Regions from separate parts of the Paludibacterium paludis genome, predicted to be linked through region 1. Evidence: predicted binding sites of a transcription regulator. Region 1 holds the regulator's gene; the other holds the start of a gene.
The links. The regulator sigma-54, encoded in region 1, starts transcription at its own class of promoters, with help from an activator protein. The targets are predictions, from matches to a motif close to CTGGCACGCTTCATGCTT.
Positions count from the first base shown of each region.

Region 2: flgB (flagellar basal body rod protein FlgB) is a predicted target of sigma-54. The motif match lies at 6,357-6,374, and genes of this name have one in related genera.

Region 1 covers NZ_CP069161.1:3,389,403-3,399,955, forward strand. The annotation lists gene JNO50_RS15650 (KpsF/GutQ family sugar-phosphate isomerase) at 1-61, shown strand, start outside; gene JNO50_RS15655 (KdsC family phosphatase) at 77-601, shown strand; gene lptC (LPS export ABC transporter periplasmic protein LptC) at 598-1,155, shown strand; gene lptA (lipopolysaccharide transport periplasmic protein LptA) at 1,145-1,696, shown strand; gene lptB (LPS export ABC transporter ATP-binding protein) at 1,693-2,421, shown strand; gene JNO50_RS15675 (RNA polymerase factor sigma-54) at 2,427-3,824, shown strand; gene hpf (ribosome hibernation-promoting factor, HPF/YfiA family) at 3,915-4,244, shown strand; gene ptsN (PTS IIA-like nitrogen regulatory protein PtsN) at 4,355-4,816, shown strand; gene hprK (HPr(Ser) kinase/phosphatase) at 4,809-5,765, shown strand; gene rapZ (RNase adapter RapZ) at 5,746-6,588, shown strand; gene JNO50_RS15700 (flavin prenyltransferase UbiX) at 6,588-7,208, shown strand; gene JNO50_RS15705 (NAD(P)H-hydrate dehydratase) at 7,214-8,668, shown strand; gene JNO50_RS15710 (DMT family transporter) at 8,719-9,612, shown strand; gene JNO50_RS15715 (BUD32 family EKC/KEOPS complex subunit) at 9,989-10,553, shown strand, end outside.
Region 2 covers NZ_CP069161.1:1,379,616-1,390,168, reverse strand. The annotation lists gene flgJ (flagellar assembly peptidoglycan hydrolase FlgJ) at 1-33, opposite strand, end outside; gene JNO50_RS06390 (flagellar basal body P-ring protein FlgI) at 83-1,180, opposite strand; gene JNO50_RS06385 (flagellar basal body L-ring protein FlgH) at 1,217-1,903, opposite strand; gene flgG (flagellar basal-body rod protein FlgG) at 1,926-2,708, opposite strand; gene JNO50_RS06375 (flagellar basal body rod protein FlgF) at 2,742-3,485, opposite strand; gene flgE (flagellar hook protein FlgE) at 3,502-4,755, opposite strand; gene JNO50_RS06365 (flagellar hook assembly protein FlgD) at 4,790-5,488, opposite strand; gene flgC (flagellar basal body rod protein FlgC) at 5,505-5,915, opposite strand; gene flgB (flagellar basal body rod protein FlgB) at 5,918-6,328, opposite strand; gene JNO50_RS06350 (ABC transporter substrate-binding protein) at 6,556-7,545, shown strand; gene JNO50_RS06345 (hypothetical protein) at 7,535-7,744, shown strand; gene JNO50_RS06340 (M12 family metallopeptidase) at 7,761-9,677, opposite strand; gene JNO50_RS06335 (OsmC family protein) at 9,928-10,347, opposite strand; gene tsaD (tRNA (adenosine(37)-N6)-threonylcarbamoyltransferase complex transferase subunit TsaD) at 10,456-10,553, shown strand, end outside.

The sequences.
Region 1 (10,553 bases):
CCGGGGACAGCTCGTCGGCGCCCTCAACATGCACGACCTGTTCAAGGCCGGCGTCGTTTAGTCGTTAAGGACAATCATGCAAGCCATCACCACCCTGGCACGCTCAACCCGCCTCCTGATCATGGACGTGGACGGCGTGCTGACCGACGGCAGGATTTTCTTCTCCGCCACGGGCGAAGAGATCAAGGCCTTCAACACCCTCGACGGATTGGGACTGAAACTCCTGCAGTCGACCGGCGTCAAGCTCGCCATCATCACCGGACGCGCGGCGCCGAGCGTCGAGCACCGCGCGCGGGGCCTGGGCGTCGACTATTACTACGCGGGCATCCACGACAAGCGCGCCGCCTTGCAAAGCCTGCTCGAAGAAACCGGATTCGCCGCGGACGATTGCGCTTACATCGGCGACGATGTCGTCGATCTGCCGGTCATGATCCGCGTCGGCCTCGCGGTGGCGGTGCCCGACGCTCCGTCCCTGGTTCGCCAGCACGCCCATTATGTGACCGGAGCGGCCGGCGGCAAAGGCGCCGTGCGCGAACTGTGCGAACTGATCCTGCAGGCGCAAGGCAATCTTGAGCGCCTGATGGCGGGATATCTGGAATGATCCGGCAAAAACTGTTTCCGGTCCTGCTGATCGTGCTGATGGCCTTGCTGACGTTCTGGCTCGACCAGGTATCGAGCATCACCACGATCGTGCGCGACCTCAACCCGAACCGGCCGGAGTTCTCGGCGAGCGGCCTGACCGCCACCCGGTTCGACGAGCATGGCCAGTTGTACGAACGCCTCGTCGCGGAACGCGCCTGGCAATTTCCCAAACAGCACGATGTCTACTTCGACAAGGGCGTGCTGACGCTCTACCGGGCCGGCGCCACCGACAGCGTCGTCAAGGCCGAGACCGGCCATTACAACCCCCGCACGCGGCAAGGGTTCTTCGACCGCAAGGTCAGGATGGACAAGCCGGCCGGCGCCGAAGGCCCCGCATCGAGCGTGGACACCTCGGCCATGAGCCTCGACGGAGACAAAGGCCTGCTGCGCTCGAACCGCTATGTGGAAATGCATCACGGCAATTCGGTCGCCACGGGTGTGGGCTTCACTTACGATTATCGCAACAAGCAGCTTCATCTGCTATCCAATGCGAGGATAACCTATGCGAAATAACCGCCTGACGGCGCTATTCGTCCTCTCCTGCCTGGCGGCGGCGCCGGCGTTCGCGGAAAAAGCCGACCGTGAAAAACCCCTCAATCTCACGGCGAACGACGCCAAGTGGGACCAGATCCGGAAAGTGACCGTGCTGACCGGAAACGTGGTCGCCGTGCAGGGCACCATGATCGTGCACAGCGACCAGGCCTATCTGACGCAGGACGACAAAGGCAATCAGACGCTCGTCGCCAACGGCAAGCCGGTCACCTTCCGCCAGAAGTCCGATCCGGACAGCAAGGGCGTCGTCGAATGGATCGACGCGCAGGGCGACCGCGTGGATTACGCGACGCAAACCCATACCGCGATCCTGACCGGCAACGCGCGGGTGAAGAAAGGTGAAAGCATCGTCATCGGCAACGTGATCACCTACAACACCGAAACCCAGGTCGTGGAAAGCGTCGGCGGCACCGCCAATACCGCCAACAAGGGCCGGGTGACCATCATCATCCCGCCCAGGCAGGCAGGATCCGCTCCGGCCACCGACGGAAAAAAACCATGACCCCCAGCCAACTCGACGTCACGGGCCTGAAAAAACGTTTCAAGAAACGGACAGTGGTCAAGGATGTGTCGCTGAGCATCGCCAGCGGCGAGGTGATCGGCCTGCTCGGCCCCAACGGCGCGGGCAAGACCACCAGTTTTTACATGATCGTCGGTCTCATCGGCGCCGATGACGGCACCATTGTCCTCGACGGCAGGGAAATCACCCGGCTCCCCATCCACACGCGGGCACGGCTCGGCATCGGTTACCTGCCGCAGGAGGCATCGATTTTCCGGAAGATGACCGTCGACGAGAACATCCGCGCCATCCTGGAGATTTCCGGACACAAGGGCGAGGAACTGGAAAACCAGCTCTCCTTGCTGCTTGACGACCTGAACATCGCCCATCTGCGGGACAGCAGCGCGCTCTCTCTGTCCGGAGGCGAACGGCGCCGCGTGGAAATCGCCCGCGTGCTCGCCACCCGGCCGCGCTTCATTCTGCTTGACGAGCCCTTCGCCGGCGTCGACCCGATCGCCGTGATCGACATCCAGAAAATCATCGCCTTCCTCAAGGGAAAGGGCATCGGCGTACTGATCACCGACCACAATGTGCGGGAAACCCTGCGCATCTGCGACCGCGCGTACATCATCAGCGACGGCAGCGTCCTGGCCTCCGGCATTCCGGAAGCGCTGGTCAGCAACGAAAAAGTCCGCGAAGTCTATTTGGGCGAACACTTCCGCCTCTGAGCGTCATGAAGCCAACCCTTCAGCTCAAGGTCTCCCAGCACCTGACCCTCACCCCCCAGCTGCAGCAGTCGATCAAACTGCTGCAGCTCTCCACGCCGGAACTGCAAACGGAGGTCGAGCGCCTTCTTCTGGAAAACCCCCTCATCGAACGCGCCGACGACACGGCGGAGGATGCCGGAGCGCGCACCGATGCCGATGTCGATCCCGCGCCGGCCGAACCGGATACCGCCCGGGAGGAAGGCCAGGATACGCAGGGAGACTGGGGAACGGGCGGGGGACGCCGCGACGATGGGGACGATTACGACCCGCTGGCCAACGTTCCCGTCACACCCACGCTGCGCGAGCATCTGATCGCGCAACTGGGCGAAGTCGCGATGCCTCATCAGGACAGCGCGCGGGTCCGGCTGCTTATCGAGGAGCTCGACGAGGACGGCTACCTTCCCGCCGATCTGCCCGAACTGGTGGCCCAGCTTCCCGAGGAACTGGATATCGGCGTCGACGAAATGGCCGTGGCGCTCAGGCTGCTGCAGCAATTCGACCCGCCCGGCGTCGCGGCGCGGAATCTGGCGGAATCCCTGCGCCTGCAACTACTCAGGCGGGAAGATACGCCGGAGCGCCGATTCGCGCTGGAACTGGTCGATGGACACCTCGCGCTGCTCGGCAACCGGGACTACACGAAATTGCGCAAGCTCGCCGGCGGCGACGACAATCTTCTCAGGGCGGCCCGGCACTTGATCGCCACCCTCAATCCACGCCCCGCGGCCGGCTTCAGCGGCGCGGAGATCCACTACGTGGTGCCGGACATCACCGTGCGCAAACGCGGCGGACGTTGGGTCGCCCAACTGAACCAGGCCGCGATCCCCCGCCTGCAGGTCAATCCGGTTTATGCCAGGATGCTTGCCGAAAACCGTCAGAACAGTTCCGAGCTGACCGGCAGGCTTCAGGAAGCACGGTGGTTCGTCAAGAACATACAGCAACGATTTGACACTATCCTGAAAGTGTCGGAAGCTATCGTACAGAGGCAGCAAACGTTCTTTGAAGAAGGCGAAGTGGCCATGCGCCCCCTGATTCTCAGGGACATCGCCGAGGAAGTCGGATTGCACGAATCCACCGTGTCGCGCGTCACCACGCAAAAATACCTGCAGTGCCCGCGCGGGGTATTCGAGCTGAAGTACTTCTTCGGCAGCGCGCTGGAAACGGACAGCGGGGAGGAGTGCTCCGCCACCGCGATCAAGGCCCATATCCGGCGCCTGATCGATACGGAAAACCCGGCCAGGCCGCTGTCGGACAATGCCTTGTCCGACGAGCTCGGGCGCCAGGGAATCCAGGTTGCGCGCAGGACCGTTGCGAAGTATCGTGAGGCTATGCAGATTCCTCCGGCCAACCAGAGAAAGGCGCTGTGACCCGACAGGCTTCCCTTCCGTAGTGCCCGACAGAATGATCAGCTAATCCGGCCAACCCGTCCGGATAGTCAACAAAGAAGGAGTTAGGGTATGAACTTCAAACTGACCGGTCTTCATCTCGACATCACTCCGGCCATGCGCGAGTACCTGGAGAGCAAACTCGAACGCATCGCACGCCATGTCGATCAGCTGATTGATGTTTCCGTGATCCTGTCCGTCGACAAGCTGGTACAAAAAGCCGAGGCCAATGTCCATCTTTCCGGCAAGGACATCCACGTCGAATCCGCGGACAGCGACATGTACGCGGCCATCGACGCGCTGATGGACAAACTCGACCGTCAGGTGCTCAAGCACAAGGAAAAGATCTCCGAACACCGCGGAGCGGGCACGGCGGGAACCGCCCAGGAAGCCTCGCTGTAAAGAGGCCCGCAGGAATTGACGGGAACCCGGCGGGTTCCCGTTTTTCTTTGCTAAGCCCTCTGGCAGGACGTAAAATCATACCGTTTTTCTCGCGTGGCACAGAGAACTCTATGGGCCTCATAGGCAAAATCCTCACCGCGGACCACATTCTTCTGGACCTTGATGTTTCCAGCAAGAAACGGGTTTTCGAGCAGGTGGGGCTACTGATTGAAAATACGCGTGGCATCGCGCGCAGCGAAATCTTCGACTGCCTGTTCGCCCGCGAAAAGCTGGGCTCCACGGGCCTCGGACAAGGCGTCGCCATCCCTCACGGCAGAGCGCGCGGACTCAAGGAGGCGACCGGCGTCTTCATCCGGCTCAAGCAGCCCATTCCGTTCGATGCGCCGGACGGCAAGCCGGTGCAGAGCCTCTTTGTCCTGCTCGTTCCAGAGCAGGCAACGGACCTGCATCTGCAGGTTCTCTCGGAACTCGCCCAGCTGTTCTCCAGCCGCCAGGTACGCGAACAGCTGCTGGCCGCGGCGGCGCCGGGCGAAATCCACGAACTCCTGACCCAATGGAGCGCCAATGCCTAGCATAACGGTCCGCAAGCTGTACCAGGAAAACCAGCAGAAACTCAATCTGAGCTGGGTTGCCGGCACGGCGGGGGCCGACAATATCATAGGCAACGACGATCAGCGCCCGACCCTGGCGCTGGTCGGGCACTTGAACTTCATCCACCCCAACCGGGTCCAGGTGCTTGGGCTCGCCGAGGTGAGCTACCTCGACAGGCTCGAGCAGTCGGCGGCCAAAACCGCCCTCGACCAGCTTTTCCACAAGAGCATGTCGGTGGTGATCGTCGCCAACGGCCAGGCCGTGCCCAAGCTGTTGCGCGATTACTGCCACACCCATAACGTGCCGCTGATGTCGACACCGCTGGAAAGCCCCTACCTGATGGATGTGCTGCGCATCTATCTGGCCCGGGCGCTGGCGGTCTCGACCGTGCTGCACGGCGTATTTCTCGATGTGCTCGAAATCGGCGTGCTGATCATGGGCGACTCGGCGATGGGCAAGAGCGAGCTTGCGCTTGATCTGATCTCGCGCGGTCACGGACTCGTGGCCGACGATGCCGTGGAACTCTATCGCATCGGCCCGGAAACGCTCGAGGGCCGCTGCCCTCCCCTGCTGCGCGACTTTCTGGAGGTGCGCGGCCTGGGCATTCTCAACATCCGCACGATTTTCGGGGAAACGGCGGTCCGCCCGAAAAAGGTGCTCAAGCTGATCATTCACCTGGTCAAGGCCAACGACCAGGCGATGCAGGCGCTCGATCGCCTGAACATCCAGTCGGAGACCCAGGACATCCTGGGCGTGACTGTGCGCAAGGTCGTCCTGCCGGTGGCGGCGGGTCGTAACCTCGCGGTCCTTGTCGAGGCCGCCGTGCGCAACTACATCCTGCAGCTGCGCGGTATCGACAGCACCCGCGAGTTCATCGAACGCCACACCAATTTCCTCAGGGAACAGGAACATGCAGCTGATACTGATTAGCGGCCTGTCCGGCTCGGGCAAATCGGTCACGCTCAGGGCGCTGGAGGATTCGGGCTACTACTGCGTCGACAATCTTCCGGCGACCATGCTGACCGAGGCGCTGAACCTCTACGCCGACTTCGGTTACGATCATATCGCGATCAGCGTCGACACCCGCTCCGGCCCGTCGCTGGGCGCGCTTCCCGACGAGATGCGCAAGCTGCGCGAAAAGGGCGCCGATGTGCGGCTGCTGTTTCTCGAGTCGCAGGAGGACACCCTGGTCAAGCGCTTTTCCGAAACCAGGCGGCGCCACCCTCTGTCGAGCCCGGGTCTGACGGTCAAGGAATGCATCACGCTCGAACGCGAGCTTTTGGCCGACATTCAGGAACTGGGCACGCGCATCGACACCAGCGATATGTCGGCCAACACGCTGCGGAACTGGGTCAAAACCCTGGTCGAAGCCGACACGGGGCGTTTGACGCTGGTGATCCAGTCGTTCGGTTTCAAGCACGGCGTTCCGCTGGACGCCGACTTCGTGTTCGATGTCCGCTGCCTGCCCAATCCTTATTACGATCGGGAGCTTCGCCCGCTGACCGGTCACGATCAGCCGATCATCGAGTTTTTCCTGAAATGCCCGGATGTCGCGGAAATGATCGACGACATCGACAGTATCGTCGGCAAGTGGCTGCCCCGCTTCAATCAGGAGGGCCGCAGTTACCTGACCGTCGCCATCGGCTGCACCGGCGGACAGCACCGCTCCGTCTACATCGCCCGCACCCTTGCCGAGCGGTATGCCGGCAAACGGGTGCTGGTGCGGCATCGACAACTGGACAGCCTGCCCTGATGCGCCCCGTCAACACCGTCACGGTCGCGCTGACCGGAGCCTCCGGCCTGCCTTTCGGCCTGTCGCTGATCGAACGCCTGGCCGAATCGGGACGCAAGGTGTTCGTCCTCTACTCCCAGGCGGCACAAATCGTCGCTCGCCAGGAAATGGATCTGGCCATCCCCTCGCGGCCCGCCGATTTCGCCCTCTGGCTGCAACAGCGCACCGGCGCGGCGGACGGTCAGATCGAGGTGTTCGGCCGGGAAGAATGGTTCGCGCCGGTCGCCTCCGGCTCCAATCCAGCCGATGCGATGGTGATCTGTCCCTGCTCGATGGGCACCCTCGCCGCGATCGCGAACGGCATGTCGGACAACCTGATCGAGCGGGCCGCCGATGTCTCGATCAAGGAAGGGCGCAAGCTCGTGCTGGTCCCCCGGGAAACGCCGCTGTCGGTGATCCATCTGGAAAACATGCTGAGACTGGCCAGGCTCGGAGCCGTCATCCTTCCTCCCGTGCCGGCGTTCTACACCAAACCGCAAACGCTCGACGACATGATCGATTTCATCGTCTCGCGCATTCTCGATCAACTGGGCATCGACAACCAGCTCGTGGCGCGCTGGGGTGCCCCGGCGCCGGAGTAACCCTCATGTGCGGCGCGCCCCTCTATCCGCCCGGCGATATTCGCGTCGTGGAGGCCATGGCGCGCCAGCGGGGCGTCGACCTGATGGAACGCGCCGCGCGCGCCGTGCATCGCTGGGTCGAAACGCACTTCGCGGCCGGCGCGTCGATACTTGTGGCGGCGGGTCCGGGCAACAACGGCGGCGACGCGCTCCTGGCCGCCTGCCTGCTCGCCAGAAGCTCGTTCAACGTGCACATACTGCTGCCGGAAACGCCCCGTCAGGACGAGGCGATCGCGGCCCACCGACGGGCATGCGAGGCCGGCCTTCCGCTATCGGCCACGCTTCCCGACGGCTTCCCCGCTCCCGATCTGGTCATCGACGGCCTGTTCGGCATCGGTCTTGCCCGGCCTCTTGACGGACGGTGGGCCGAGGTTCTGCGTCAATTGGCGGCATTGAACGCTCCGGTACTGGCGCTGGATGCGCCATCGGGACTCGATGCATGGACGGGAAAGGTCTTGGGACCTTGCCTCGCGGCCGACCATACGTTGACCTTCCTGTGCCATAAACCCGGCCTTTACACGGCAGACGGCGCGGATTTCGCCGGAAACGTCGAACTCGCGAATCTCGACTGCCCTCCCGAATGGTTTCCCGCGCCGGCAGGAGCACTCAACGCTCCCGCCGCCCACCTCCTGAAACGCCGGGCCAACAGCCACAAAGGCAGTCACGGCACCGTGGTCATCGAGGGCGGAGCGCCCGGCATGACGGGTGCCGCCCTGCTCGCCGGGCGCGCCGCCCTGGCGGCGGGCGCGGGAAAGGTTCATGTCCGCTTCCTCGGGCCCGCTCCCCACGTCGACCCGGCTGCGCCCGAATTGATGCTCGCCGGAGCGGAAGGCGCCCCGCCGGCCTCCGCGGTGCTCGCCGTGGGTCCGGGACTCGGACCGGGCGATACCGCGACCCAACGCGTCGAACTCGCGCTGGAGACGACGCTGCCTCTGGTGCTCGACGCCGATGCCCTCAATGCCATTGCCTCCAATCGCGAGCTGGCCGCCAGACTTGTCGCCAGGGCGTCGCCGACCGTCATCACCCCACATCCGGCCGAAGCCGCCCGTCTGCTGGGCTGCGGCACGGGCGCGGTACAGGACGATCGCCCGGCGGCCGTGACAGCGCTTGCCCGGCGGTTCGGCTGCCATGCGGTACTGAAGGGTTCGGGCACCCTGATAGGCCGCCCTGACGGATTTTTTCTGGTCAATACCAGCGGTGGCCCGGCCTTGGCCGCGGCGGGTCAGGGAGACGTCCTGACCGGATTGATCGCCGCGCTCATCGCACAGGGAATGACAGTGGCACAAGCCTCGGCCCTTGCAGTACACTGCCATGGTCTTGCCGGGGACGATTACACCCGGGAAGCGGGCGGCCCGCTCGGACTGACCGCTTCGATGACCGTCCAGCGCCTCGGTCGCGTGCTCAATCGCCTGATCGGATAACGGCCCCGGGCAAGATACGACCGCCGACCGTCCGTTACGAGGAGTCCGATTTGACCCGCCAACAGAAAGCCTACGCCTGCGGCCTGTCCGCCGTTCTCGCCTGGTCAACCGTCGCCACGGCCTTCAAGATCAGCCTCGCGCATCTGAGTCCGGCGCAACTGGTGCTGTATGCCAGCGCCGCGTCCCTGTGCGTTCTGCTTGGCATCCTCGCCTGGCAAGGCCGGCTCGGCGAACTTCCGAAGACCGCGCGCGCGCACTGGCAACGCTCTGTCCTGTTGGGCGCCGTGAACCCCTTCATCTACTACCTGATCCTGTTCCAGGCTTACGCGCGGCTGCCCGCACAGGAAGCCCAGGCTATCAACTACACCTGGGCCCTGACGATGACCCTGCTGGCCATCCCGGTGCTGGGACAGCGCCTGCGGCCGCAGGATGCCGCCGGCGCGCTCTGCTGCTACGCGGGCGTGCTGGTGATCGGCACGCGCGGCGATGTGCTGGCGCTGAACTTTTCCAATGCGGCGGGCGTCGGCTTCGCACTGGCCTCCACCCTGCTGTGGGCGCTTTACTGGCTATTCAACACCAAGGACTCGCGGGAGCCCGTGGTCGGGCTGACGCTGAACTTCGCCTTCTCGCTACCGTTGATCCTCGTTTGGTGCTTTCTCACCGGAGAATTGCAACCGGTCGCCTGGCAAGGCCTGGCCGGCGCCTTCTACGTCGGGGCGCTGGAGATGGGATTCACCTTCGTGCTGTGGCTCGCCGCGATGAAACTGACCGACAGCACCGCGAAGATCGCCAACCTGATCTTTCTCTCGCCGCTGGTTTCGCTGGTGCTGATCCACTTCATCGTCGGCGAACCGGTCTACTCGTCGACGCTCGGCGGTCTTGCCCTGATTCTCGGGGGCTTGGCGATCCAGAAATTTGCCCCGATGAGGCTGGCCGCCGCCTGACCGGTGAGCGTTTTTTGCAAGTCCCGGTCCTGCACCGCATCGTATGCTCGGCTTTTTGCGCCACCTCATGAAACCGACCATCCCGCTTTCGTCCTCTGGACCCGCGCAGCCTGGCGCCATCGCGCCGCCTGCGCGAGCAGGGACCGCCATTCAGCAGCTCAGGCGTGTCTTCACCCTGTGTCTGCGGCCCGCCGCGCAAGGCCCAGCGCCGTTGGAACCGAGGTCTTGCGCGCTGACGGCGCGACAGTGTCGCGCCCTCGAACGGCTCGTTCCCCTCTTTCGCGAACACCGGCGGCAACGCAATGCCAAAGAGGCCAATGAGTCAGGCTATGTCGTCTTCGAAGGGCGGCGCACGCGAACGGATGAAACCGGCCGCATGACGTGGGAAAGGCACCGTTTTCATGTGCATCGCGCCGGCAAGGCGCCATCCGCCGTCGAAATCGGCACCGAGCGCCCCGATCCGGCCCTGGCCGGCGCCAACAAGCGCATTGTCCATCGGGCGGGCGGTTATCTGTCCCTGACGACAACGACTCCGGCAAACATCGTCCCACCCCTGCCGGAAGGCTTCTTTGAAGATTTTCCGCACCTTGTCGCGCCTCGAAGGGTCGCGCCTGAGCGGCTGATCATGCGGGATGCGGGCCAGGATCTCCAAAGCGCGCTATGCAAGGGGAAATGCCTGCGGCCCGAACAATGGAAGCCGCTCGCGGAAGAGCTGGACCGGCTGCATCGGGCGGGCTTTGTTCATGGCGACATCAAACCGGAAAACCTGGCGCTCGGGCCTGACAAAGCAAACGGCGGCGAAGCGGTGCTGCACCTCATCGACTGCGACGGGATCTGTCCGGTGTCGAGGCGGCCGGAGTTTTTCACGCCGGGCTACACCCCCGCCCTGCTGCTGCCCTATCTTGACGCGAGTCCGCAGCATGCCGGAATCACGGCGGACG
Region 2 (10,553 bases), 2.0 Mb from region 1:
CAGGTTATCGATTGCGGTGAATTGCGTGCTCATGCGGCCCTCCTCCCGTAATAACTAGCAAGAATCGGGCCAACATGAAAAATCAGATGATCTGCAGATCGGCGCGCAAGGCGCCGGAGGCTTTCATGGCCTGAAGGATGGAGACCAGATCCTGCGGCGTGGCGCCGACGGCGTTGAGGGCATTGACCACCTGGGACAAGTTGGTGCCGCGCGGCACGCTGATCACCCGCCCCGGCTGGGCATTGACATTGACGTTGGCCTGATTGGTCGTGGTGGTCTGCCCGGCGGACAGCGGATTGGGCTGGCTGACCTGCGGCGTGTTGCTGACCGTCACCGTCAGGTTGCCGTGGGAGATCGCGCAAGGTTCGAGCTTGACCGCCTGGTTCATCACGATGGAACCGGTGCGGGCATTGATGATGACCAGAGGGGAAACATCTGCCGGGTCGACGGCAATATTTTCCAGGCGGGACAGGAACTGCACCCGGGCATTGGCATCCACCGGCGCGCGCACCTCGACGAGCCGGCCGTCCACGGCGCGCGCCACGCCGGCGCCGAACTGCCGGTTGATCGCCTGCACCACGCGGTCCGCGGTGGTGAAATCGGCGCTGAGCAATTCAAGATCGATCACACCGTTGTTGCCCAGCTGCGTCGGCACTTCGCGCTCCACGGTCGCGCCGGATGGCACGCGTCCGACACTCAACTGGTTGACCTGGGTACTGCTGCCGCCGGCCGAGGCGCCGGCGCCGCCGACCACCACATTGCCCTGCGCCATCGCATAGATCTGCCCGTCGGCGCCCTTGAGCGGCGCGAGCAGCAGCGTGCCGCCGCGCAGACTCTTGGCGTCGCCGATCGACGACACGGTGACGTCGAGCGGCTGACCGGTGCGGGCAAAGGGCGGCAGCGTGGCGGTCATGGTGACCGCCGCGACGTTCTTGGGGTCGAGCTTGGTGCCGGAGGGAATCTGCACCCCGAGCTGATTGAGCATGCTGTTGAGCGACTGGGCGGTGAACGGCGAAGAACTCGCCTTGTCGCCGCTGCCATCCAGGCCGACCACGAGACCGTAGCCGACCAGCTGGTTGGGACGGACCCCGCCAAAGGTGGCGAGGTCCTTGATGCGTTCGGCCGCCGCGGCCTGCGCCACAAGGAGCGCGGCCAGAAGACCGAGAATGAAACGTTTCATGATATTTCCTGCAAGTGAACCGGCACGCACAGGCTATCAGAATGGCAGGATGGACAGGAAAATTTTCGACAACCATCCCGGTTCGTTGTACAGCCGGTTGTTGCCCTTGGTCTGCTGCTCGATGCGCGCATCGGCCACTTTCAGCGACGAGACGCTGCGATCGGCGGCGATGTCGCGCGGATTGACCACGCCGGACAGGCGGATCGATTCGGTGTCGCCATTGATGCGCACCATTTTCTCGCCGCTGACCACCAGATTGCCGTTGGCCAGCACCTCGATCACCGTCACCGAGATCGAGCTGACGAAGGTGGTCGACACCTGGTTGGTGCCGGAACCGGCCAGCGAGGCGGCGCCGTTGCCGGTCAGCGACGTGCCGCCCAGCGCCTTCTCCAGATAACCGGGGATGAACGGCAACTGCACGCCGGCGCTGATCGATTCGGAAATCGCGGTCTTGCGGCTTTCGTTGACCTGCTCGCTCGCGGAGGTGGACGATTTTTCCTGGATAGTGATGGTCAGGGTATCGCCCACCTGGTTGGGCATGCGATCCTCGAACAGCGGCCGGTAACTCGCCACCTGAAAAATCGAACCGCCGTTGCCGGGCGGCTGGGCCTGGGGTTGCGGACGCGCGGTCAGCGGCCCCTTCACGATCGGAGGTTCCTGAATGACGCAGCCGGCCAGCGCCAGCGCCGCCGCGCACGCGGCCATGCCCGTTCTGTTCAGCATCGTTGCCTTTCCGTCTTGCCGCTTACAGCTGCGTCAGACGCTGCAGCATCTGGTCGCAGGTGGTAATGGCCTTGGAGTTCATTTCGAAAGCCCGCTGCGCGGTGATCATGTTCACCAGTTCCTCGGTCACGTTGACGTTGGAGTTTTCCAGGAAACCCTGGCGGATCAGCCCGCGGTTGTCGGTCGCCGGATCCCCGTCCTGCGGATCGCCCGACGCGGCGGTCTGCAGATACAGGTTGTCGCCGATGCTCTGCAGCCCTTGCGGGTTGATGAAGGTGGTCAGCTGGATATTGCCGGCCGTCTGCGGCGCGGGGTTGCCGGGCACCTTGTACTGTATCACGCCCGACTGGGACACCGACAGATCGGTGGCGTTGGCCGGGATATTGACATTGGGATTCAGCTGCAGCCCCTGGGGATTGACGATGTCGCCATTGGAGTTGCGCTTGAACTCGCCGTTGCGGGTGTAGCCCGTGGTGCCGTCCGGCATCTGGATACGGAAGAAGCCATCCCCCACGATCGCCCAGTCCAGCGACTGGCCGGTCGGCAGCAGATCGCCCTCGGTGTGGATGCGCGCGGTCGCCACCGGCGCCGAGCCGGTGCCGACCTGCAGGCCGGTGGGCAGATTGGCGCCGTTGGGCAATTGCGAACCGGGCTGGCGCAGGGTCTGGTAGTACAGATCCTCGAAAACCGCGGTGCCGCGCTTGAAACCCTTGGTGCTGACGTTGGCCAGGTTGTTGGACACCACGTCCAGACGGAACTGGCTGGAATCCATGCCGGTTTTGGCGATGTAGAGGGCTCGCATCATGGCGGGGCCTGCCTTTTCTCTTTACGTTGGCGATCAGCCGTTGACGGCCAGGATCTGCGTCGCCCGCTGATCGTTCTGATCGGCGGTCTGGATCATTTTCATGTTCAGGTCGAAATGGCGCCCGTGGGAAATCATCTGCACCAGAGCATCGACCGCGTTGACATTGCTCGCTTCGAGCATGCCGGTAACCATCTTCATGTTCTCGTCGGCAGGCGCCACGCCACCGGCGTTCAGATGGAACAGCCCATCCTCGCCCTTGTAGGTATCGCGCTCGCCGGGATTGACCATCTTGATCCGCCCGACCTGCTGCGGCGTCCGGTCGGCGCCCGACAGCGGCACGGAAAACACCGTGCCGTCCGATCCCAGTTGCACCTGTGTGCCCAGAGGCACGGTGATGGGGCCGCCGTCGCCGAGAATCGGCAGACCGGTGCGGGTGCGCAGCATGCCGGTGCTGTCGAGCACGTAGCCGCCATCCCGAGTGTAGGCCTCCTGGCCGTTGGCGCCCTGCACCGCGAAAAACCCCGGACCGCCGAGCGCGAAGTCGCTCTCGTTGCCGGTCGCCTGCAGACTGCCCTGGCGCATGTCGTGGCCGATGGTATTGTCGACCACATAGGTGCGCGTCGGCGCGCCGTCGCCGACGACCGGCAGCGCGCGGAACGACACCAGGTCGGCCTTGAAGCCGTTGGTGTTGACGTTGGCCAGGTTGTTGGCGGTGGTGGCCTGCTGCCATTCGACGTGCTTGGCGCCGGTCATCGCCAGAAAAAGCATGCGGTCCATCAGCGTATCCTATCGGTCAGCGCAGGTTGATCAGCGTCTGCAGGACCTGGTCCTGGGTCTTCACGGTCTGGGCGTTGGCCTGGTAAAACCGTTGCGCCGTGATCATGTTGACCAGTTCGGTGGTCAGATCCACGTTGGAATCCTCCAGCGCCGCGGACTGCAAAAGCCCGGCGGTGCCGGATCCTGGCGCGTTGATCTGCATCGGTCCGGACGAATAGGTCTCCACCCAGTGGTTGTTGCCGGACGGCTGCAGACCCTGCGGGTTGGTGAAGTTCCCGATCGCCACCTGGCCGATGGTGCGCGTCTGGCTGTTGGTGTAGGTCGCCTGAATGATGCCGGTCTTGTCGATATTGATGGCGCGCAGGGTCCCCGGCGCATAGCCGTCGTTGGTCAGCGACGTGGTGCCGGCATTCTGGCCGTATTGCGTGGAGCCGGTGTAATCGACGGTGAACGACACCGGAGTCGCCGAACCGTTGACCGGCGCCGGGGTGAACGACACGGGGAATTTCGCCGTGGTGGTCAGCGCGCCGTTGGTGTTGAAGTTCAGCGTGAAGGTGTTGGGCGCCGTGGCCGGATTGCCGTCCACATAGGCGTTGACGACCCAGTCGGTGCCGGTCGTGGTCGGGGCGGCCTTTTGATAATACAGCGTCAGATTGTGCGGATTGCCCAGACTGTCATACACCGTTGTGGCATTAGACCAGTTAAATGTGTTGGTTTTGGTCGGATCCAGCGTTGTCCCCGCCGTCGGCGTCATCCGGGAATCGAGGTTGACGCCCATGCCCACCGCCGAGGTGACTTTCGGGTTGATCAGCGCGGTCTGCAGCTGCAGATCGTTGACCGGCCCCTGCGTCACCACGCCGCCGGTGCTGGCCGTCCAGCCTTGCAGCCGGTCGCCGCTGGTATTGACGATGTATCCTTGCTGATCGACCTGGAACTGGCCGTTGCGGGTCGCGTAGATCGTGCCGGCGCTGTTCGCCGTCGAGGCGCCGGCCTTGACGATGAAGAAGCCGTTATTGTTGATGGCCATGTCCAGACTTCGCGCCGTCGGCGTGATGTTGCCCTGGGTATGCTGCTGGGTCACCGCCGCGGTGTTCACACCGATACCCGCCGCGGTGCTGGCCACCCCGTAAAAACTGGTCGCGTACATATCGGCGAATTCGGCGCGCGACTGCTTGAAGCCCACCGTGCTGGCGTTGGCCACGTTGTTGCCGATGACATCAAGCTGCTTGGAGGCGGCCGACAGCCCGCTCAGACCTTGTTGGAAACCCATCTTCGTCGTCCTTGTTTGATACCGGGTACCGGCGTCAGCTCATTTGCGCGATATCGGCCAGCTTGGCGCGCGTGCCGTCGTTAAGAATCAGCTGCGGAATGCCGGAGCTGTCCCAGGCCACGGCGTTGACCTTCTGCGTGGTGTAGGCGACCGTTTTGGCCGAGGTGCCGTCCGCTTTGGTGGCGGTCACCTCGAAGGTGTACTTGCCGGACGGCAGGATGTTGCCGGCCATGTCCTTGCCGTTCCAGGTGAAGTTGTTCATGCCGGCCTTGGGCGCGGGACTCGTCACGTCGATGGTGTTGACCGTGACACCGCTCTCGTTCTTGATGGTGACGGTCATTTTCTTGGCATCGGCGTCGAGCGTGGCGGCGCCGCTGAGCGTCGCGCCGTCGCCCGCGCTGTTGAGCACATTGCCCGGAGACAACACCTGACGGCCGACCAGGGTGGTCGCCATCAGCGATTGCGAGGCGATCTGGGCGGACAGCATGGTCTGCATGGTCTGGTTGAGCTTTTCCATGCCGGACACCTGGCTGATTTGCGCCATCTGGCTGGTCATCTGGCTGTTGTCCATCGGATTCATCGGATCCTGCGCCTGCAACTGCGTCACCAGAAGCTTCAGGAAGCGGTCCTGGATGCCCTGGGCGCTGTTGGCGGCGGTACCGGAACTTGTCGTATTGCCGTTGACGACACTGTACGGATTGCTCGCCGGATCGTTGGTCACGCTGCTCGCCATGTTTCACTCTCCTGGTTTACTGGCCAAGCTGCAGGGTTTTCTGCAGCAGGGTCTTGGCGGTGTTCATGATTTCCACATTGGTCTGGTAGGACCGGGCCGAAGAGATCATGTCGGACATTTCTTCCACCGGATTCACATTGGGCATCCGGATATAGCCCTTCTCGTCGGCCAGCGGATTGCCCGGGTCGTACTTCAGGCGCGGGGGCGTCGTATCTTCGACGATGGAAGTCACCCTCACCCCGGCGACCTTGGGCTCGGCGGCGGTCACAGGAATGGCGGTGAACACCACGTGACGGCCCTTGTAGGGTTCCCCGGTGGAGCTCGTGGCGCTCTCGGCGTTGGCGATGTTGCTCGCCACCACGTTAAGGCGCATCGACTGCGCGGTCAGCGCCGAGCCGGAGATCGAGAAAACGTTTTCCAGCGACATGATTACTGACCTCCCTTGATGGCGTCGGCAAGACCGCTGATCCGCTTGTTCAGAAAGGTCAGCGTGGATTGATACTTCAGCGCGTTCTCGGCGAACGCTCCGCGTTCCACGTCCATGTCGACGGTGTTGCCGTCCAGGCTGCGCTGCACGGCATTGCGGTACATCAGACCGGACGAGAAATCCTTGCCGCCGCCCTCGGCGGTGCCGAAATGACGGGCGTCGGTGCGGCTGAGCGCCAGCGACGACTGGGCATTGCCGGCCGACAGCATGGCCGAGCGGAAATCCAGATCCATTGCCTTGTAATACGGCGTGTCGGCGTTGGCGATATTGCTCGCCAGCACCTCGGAACGGTAAGCACGAAGGTTCAGTGCGCGCTGCTGGAAATCGAAAGCCCTGGCAATCTTGTCAAGCATGGAAGTCTCTCCTGAATGCCCTCATCAGAAGCACGAACCGTGCCAACATAAAAAACCACCGGCAACACGCTGAAAAAAAAAGGAAATTCCCAACACATCGCCAAATAGCCTGGCAACAATAGCGGGAAATACGGCAAGAATTGCCGCCCCGGACGGCAGGACAGCGGCAGGCCGGTCAGAACAACCTATACTAAACAAATGAAATATCCATGCTCACGAAATAAACAATGAACCGGATCCGCCTGCCGACGATACTTATCCTGCTCTGCGCCGTCTTGCCGCTGAGCGCGGAACCGGTCAAACGGATACTGGTCATCGACAGTTACCACGCCGAGTATGCGTGGTCGCACGATTATCGCGAAGCCCTGGCCGAAACCCTCGGCCCCTCGGTCCGGCTGGAATTCTTCCAGATGGACACCAAGCGCCTGCCCCACCCGATGCACGAAGTCAGGGCCCGCGAGGCGCTGCACCGCATCGAAGCGGACAAGCCGGATCTTGTGATCACCGGCGACGATGCCGCGCTCAAGTATGTCGGCGCCAGGCTGGCCGGCCGCGCGCTTCCCGTGGTCTACCTGGGCATCAACCGCAACCCGCGCGATTACCTGCCGGGCAACCCCGCCAATGTCACGGGAGTGCTCGAGCGTCCGCTGATCCGGCGCAACATCCTCATCATGAAGCAGGTGGTGCCCGATCTTAAACGGGCACTGGTCTTGTTCGACAGCGATCTGACCTCCGAGGTGATCCGCGAGGAAATGTTCGCCGACCATGGCAGCCTGCGGATCAGCGATGTGGACATCGATCTGGTCATGGCGAGCGACTTCGCACAGTGGCAGCGCCTCGTGCGCGATGCGCCCGGCCGCTACCAGGCGATCTGGACGGGGCTATATCAAACTTTGCGCGATACATCGGGCGCCATCGTTCCGGATGCCAGGGTGATCGAATGGACGGCGGCGAACAGCCCGCTGCCGCTGTTCGGGTTCTGGGATTTCGCCGTCGGCGCGAACCGGGCCGCCGGCGGGCTGGTGCTGAGCGGACACGATCAGGGCGTGGCCGCCGCGCGGCTGGCACAGAACATCCTGTTCCGGCACCAGGCGCCCGGCAACCTGTTTCCGGTCACACTGGGCGGCGGCGTATTACTGTTCTCCCGTGCGGCCCTGGCGCGCCACCGGCTGGTGCTGCCCTCTTCCTTGCAAAAGGACAGCCGCTTTGTCGACTGACCTCCGCATACTCCGGACCGGCCGGCGTCCGGCCCGGATTCGCCTTGCCCGGACGCCGGCGAGTCGATTCGCTCACCGGAAGGCCGTCAGCGCCAAGCCGCCACCTCTGAGCCGCATCGGCAGCATCGCCGACCTGGATGCCCACGGTCCGCTCGCCATGGCGCCGGCGACAATCGCTCTCACCCTCCCCCCGCGCTGACAAGCATTGCGCATTCTCACTTCGGCAGACCCAGGCCCCGGAACGGCGCGGTCCCCGCGCTTGTCCCGCCCACAGATCCCGCCGGCCGCGGATCCGCCGCTCGTTGCGGTTCACCCCAGCGCCAGCCGATCCATGCCGGGTCGGTATTCCCCGGAGCCCGGATCCCCGGCACCGCCGGAGCGCCGCTATTGGCCAACGGCGTTCCCGGAGCGGTCACATTCCGCAACTGGTTGCCTGTCAGTTGCCACTGAAACAACGGACGCGCCTCGCATGCGCCGACCACCACCTGGCGCGTGGGCGCGGCGCCGATCCCGGTGAGGGCAAGACAAAGTCCAGGCGAGCGCTGGTTCTTGATCCAGCCATTGGGCAAGCGCACCCAGGACTGGTGCTCCGAACCGGCGCGGCAAGGCTGCAGGCTGGCCCGTTCTTTTCCACCGCGCCTCCCATGGCTTGGCAGCATGGCCATGGCCGTCAGGCACTGGCCGTCGCGGGCACTGATCAACGGCCGGTATTCCAGACGATGATCCGCGAGCGGCAGACCCGCCGCCGGACGGTCATGCGGGCTGGCCGTCAGCCTGCCGGCTCCCGAATGACCGGACAGGCTGATCGGGAGGACCGTTGGGGGTGCCAAGGGGGAGACAGGAACGCGGGCAGACGGCGGAACCGCCGCCGGAGGCACAGAGGACGCCGGATCCGGGCTCACCTCGACCCAATACCAGTACGAGAGCGGCACGTCCGTCAGGGACTCCTCTTTGGCATCCACACCGCCCGGCACGGGCTGCAGCATGGCATCCGGGGCGTCGTGATCGATGATCCGCGCCTGACTCACCGACCAGCGCAACGATGCGGCGCTGTCGCACCGTTTCAACACATTCCCCCGGCGGCCGCGCCCGACATGGCCGGCCCCGTCGGCGCCAAGGCAGAACGCGGGATACGCCACGCTCTGAATCCGCCCGTCAAGCCGGTAACGCCATTGCTGCTGGAGCATGCCGGTCCGGCACGCCATCGTGCCCACTCCGCTGGCGCCATAAAACCATGGCACGGTTTCGCCATCACCGAAGGCCATCAGACACTCCTTCTTTCGCTGGGACACCAGCTGGTACACCGCCTTCACATCCGAGCGGGGCGCGACCGGATGCTCGCGCCCGGGCTCGGGCGGGCGGTAAGCCGGATGCGGCCGGCGCGCAGGCGTGGTCGGGGAAAACGGATAATACCGGTGAATACCGGCGATGTCGCCGGCGGAGAGGGTGCGGTATGACGATTGCTTGATCGCCCGGACTACGGAGTCCGGATCGGGCGGCGCAGACTCGTTCCCGCGCCGCATCTCTTCATGATGGAAACCCAGGGCATGCATCAGCTCATGAAGGGATGTGCTGATATCCGGGCAGGAAATCGTCAGGGCCTGGGGTTGAGAGCGCGGGCCGAGCCGCCCAAGGAACGAGGTTCCACACACCACGCCCCGCTTTGGCTTTGCGAAGATCTTCAGGCGATAAGGCTGGGTGGCATCGGAAACGAAACGGACCGCGGTCCTTTCTTCCATGTGGCGCATAGCCGCCAGCATGGCGTCCCAGGTCTGCCGGTCGACATCGCTGTCGAACTCGTAATAAACGATATTGTCCGGCCAGGCGGTCCCGCTGGGACGCCAGACCGCGCGTTTTTTTCTGGGCGAGTCGATCTGCGGATAGACATTCAGCGTATCGATGCCATGCTGCTGGATCTGCGCGTGAGAACCGATCCGGATATCCCCGTAAGCCAGCGCCTCGCCATCCGGCAAGACCCGGTAGGTTATTTCCTTTCCGGTGAGGTTGTCGTAACCGACATGCGCCGAAGTGTCCGGCGTCAACGCGAACGCGGCTCCGGCCAACGGCATGGCGGTCGCCACGACGAGCCGTGCGAGAACGCGGGGGGAAAGAACGTAGGAGGATGTTTTCATGCACACTTTCCGGCCTGCGCGCCGCTTGGCGGCGGCGCGGCCTCAGGCTTGGCGAAATGAAAAATCCTACTTCGTCCCCGTCGGGCTCGCGTTCGCCCGCCCGGACAACCATCAAACACCTACAATCAAACAGAATTTAGACCAGTCAATAAAGATAAATCCTACACAACTCACCGTATCGCTTTCCGGTGCCTCAAGAATCATCGAGGCTCTCGGGAGGAACACGCCCACAGAAGCGACCCCGGGAGACTCAATCGCTTTCGAGAATTTCGAAATCATGGGTAATGCTTGCCGTCTTGCCAAGCATGATGGACGCCGAACAGTATTTTTCGGCGGACAGGGAAATGGCCCGGCTCACCGCATCGGGCTTCACTCCCCGACCGGTCACGATGAAATGAAAATGAATCCGGGTGAACACTTTCGGATCGCTGTCCGCCCGATCCGCGTCGATCAGCACACGGCAATCGCGCACATCCTGACGCGATTTTTTCAGGATGGTCACGACATCGTAGCTGGTGCACCCGGCCGTGCCGAGCAGCACGAGTTCCATCGGGCGCGGCCCCAGGTTCCGTCCGCCGCCTTCCGGGGCGCCATCCATCACCACGGCGTGACCGCTGCCGCTCTCCCCCAGAAAACATACTCCGTCAATCCATTTGAGCTCCGCTTTCATGGCGCTTTCTCCTTGTTGGCAAGGCAACGAGATTACCACCGCGGATTTGGGCGCTCAAAGATTAGCCGGTACAATGGAAAGATTGTCCTGTTATGTAAGATGACCTCAATGCTGGTACTGGGAATCGAATCCTCCTGCGACGAAACCGGCGTCGCCTTGTATGACACCGATGCAGGGCTGGTCGCGCATCACCTGCACACGCAGAT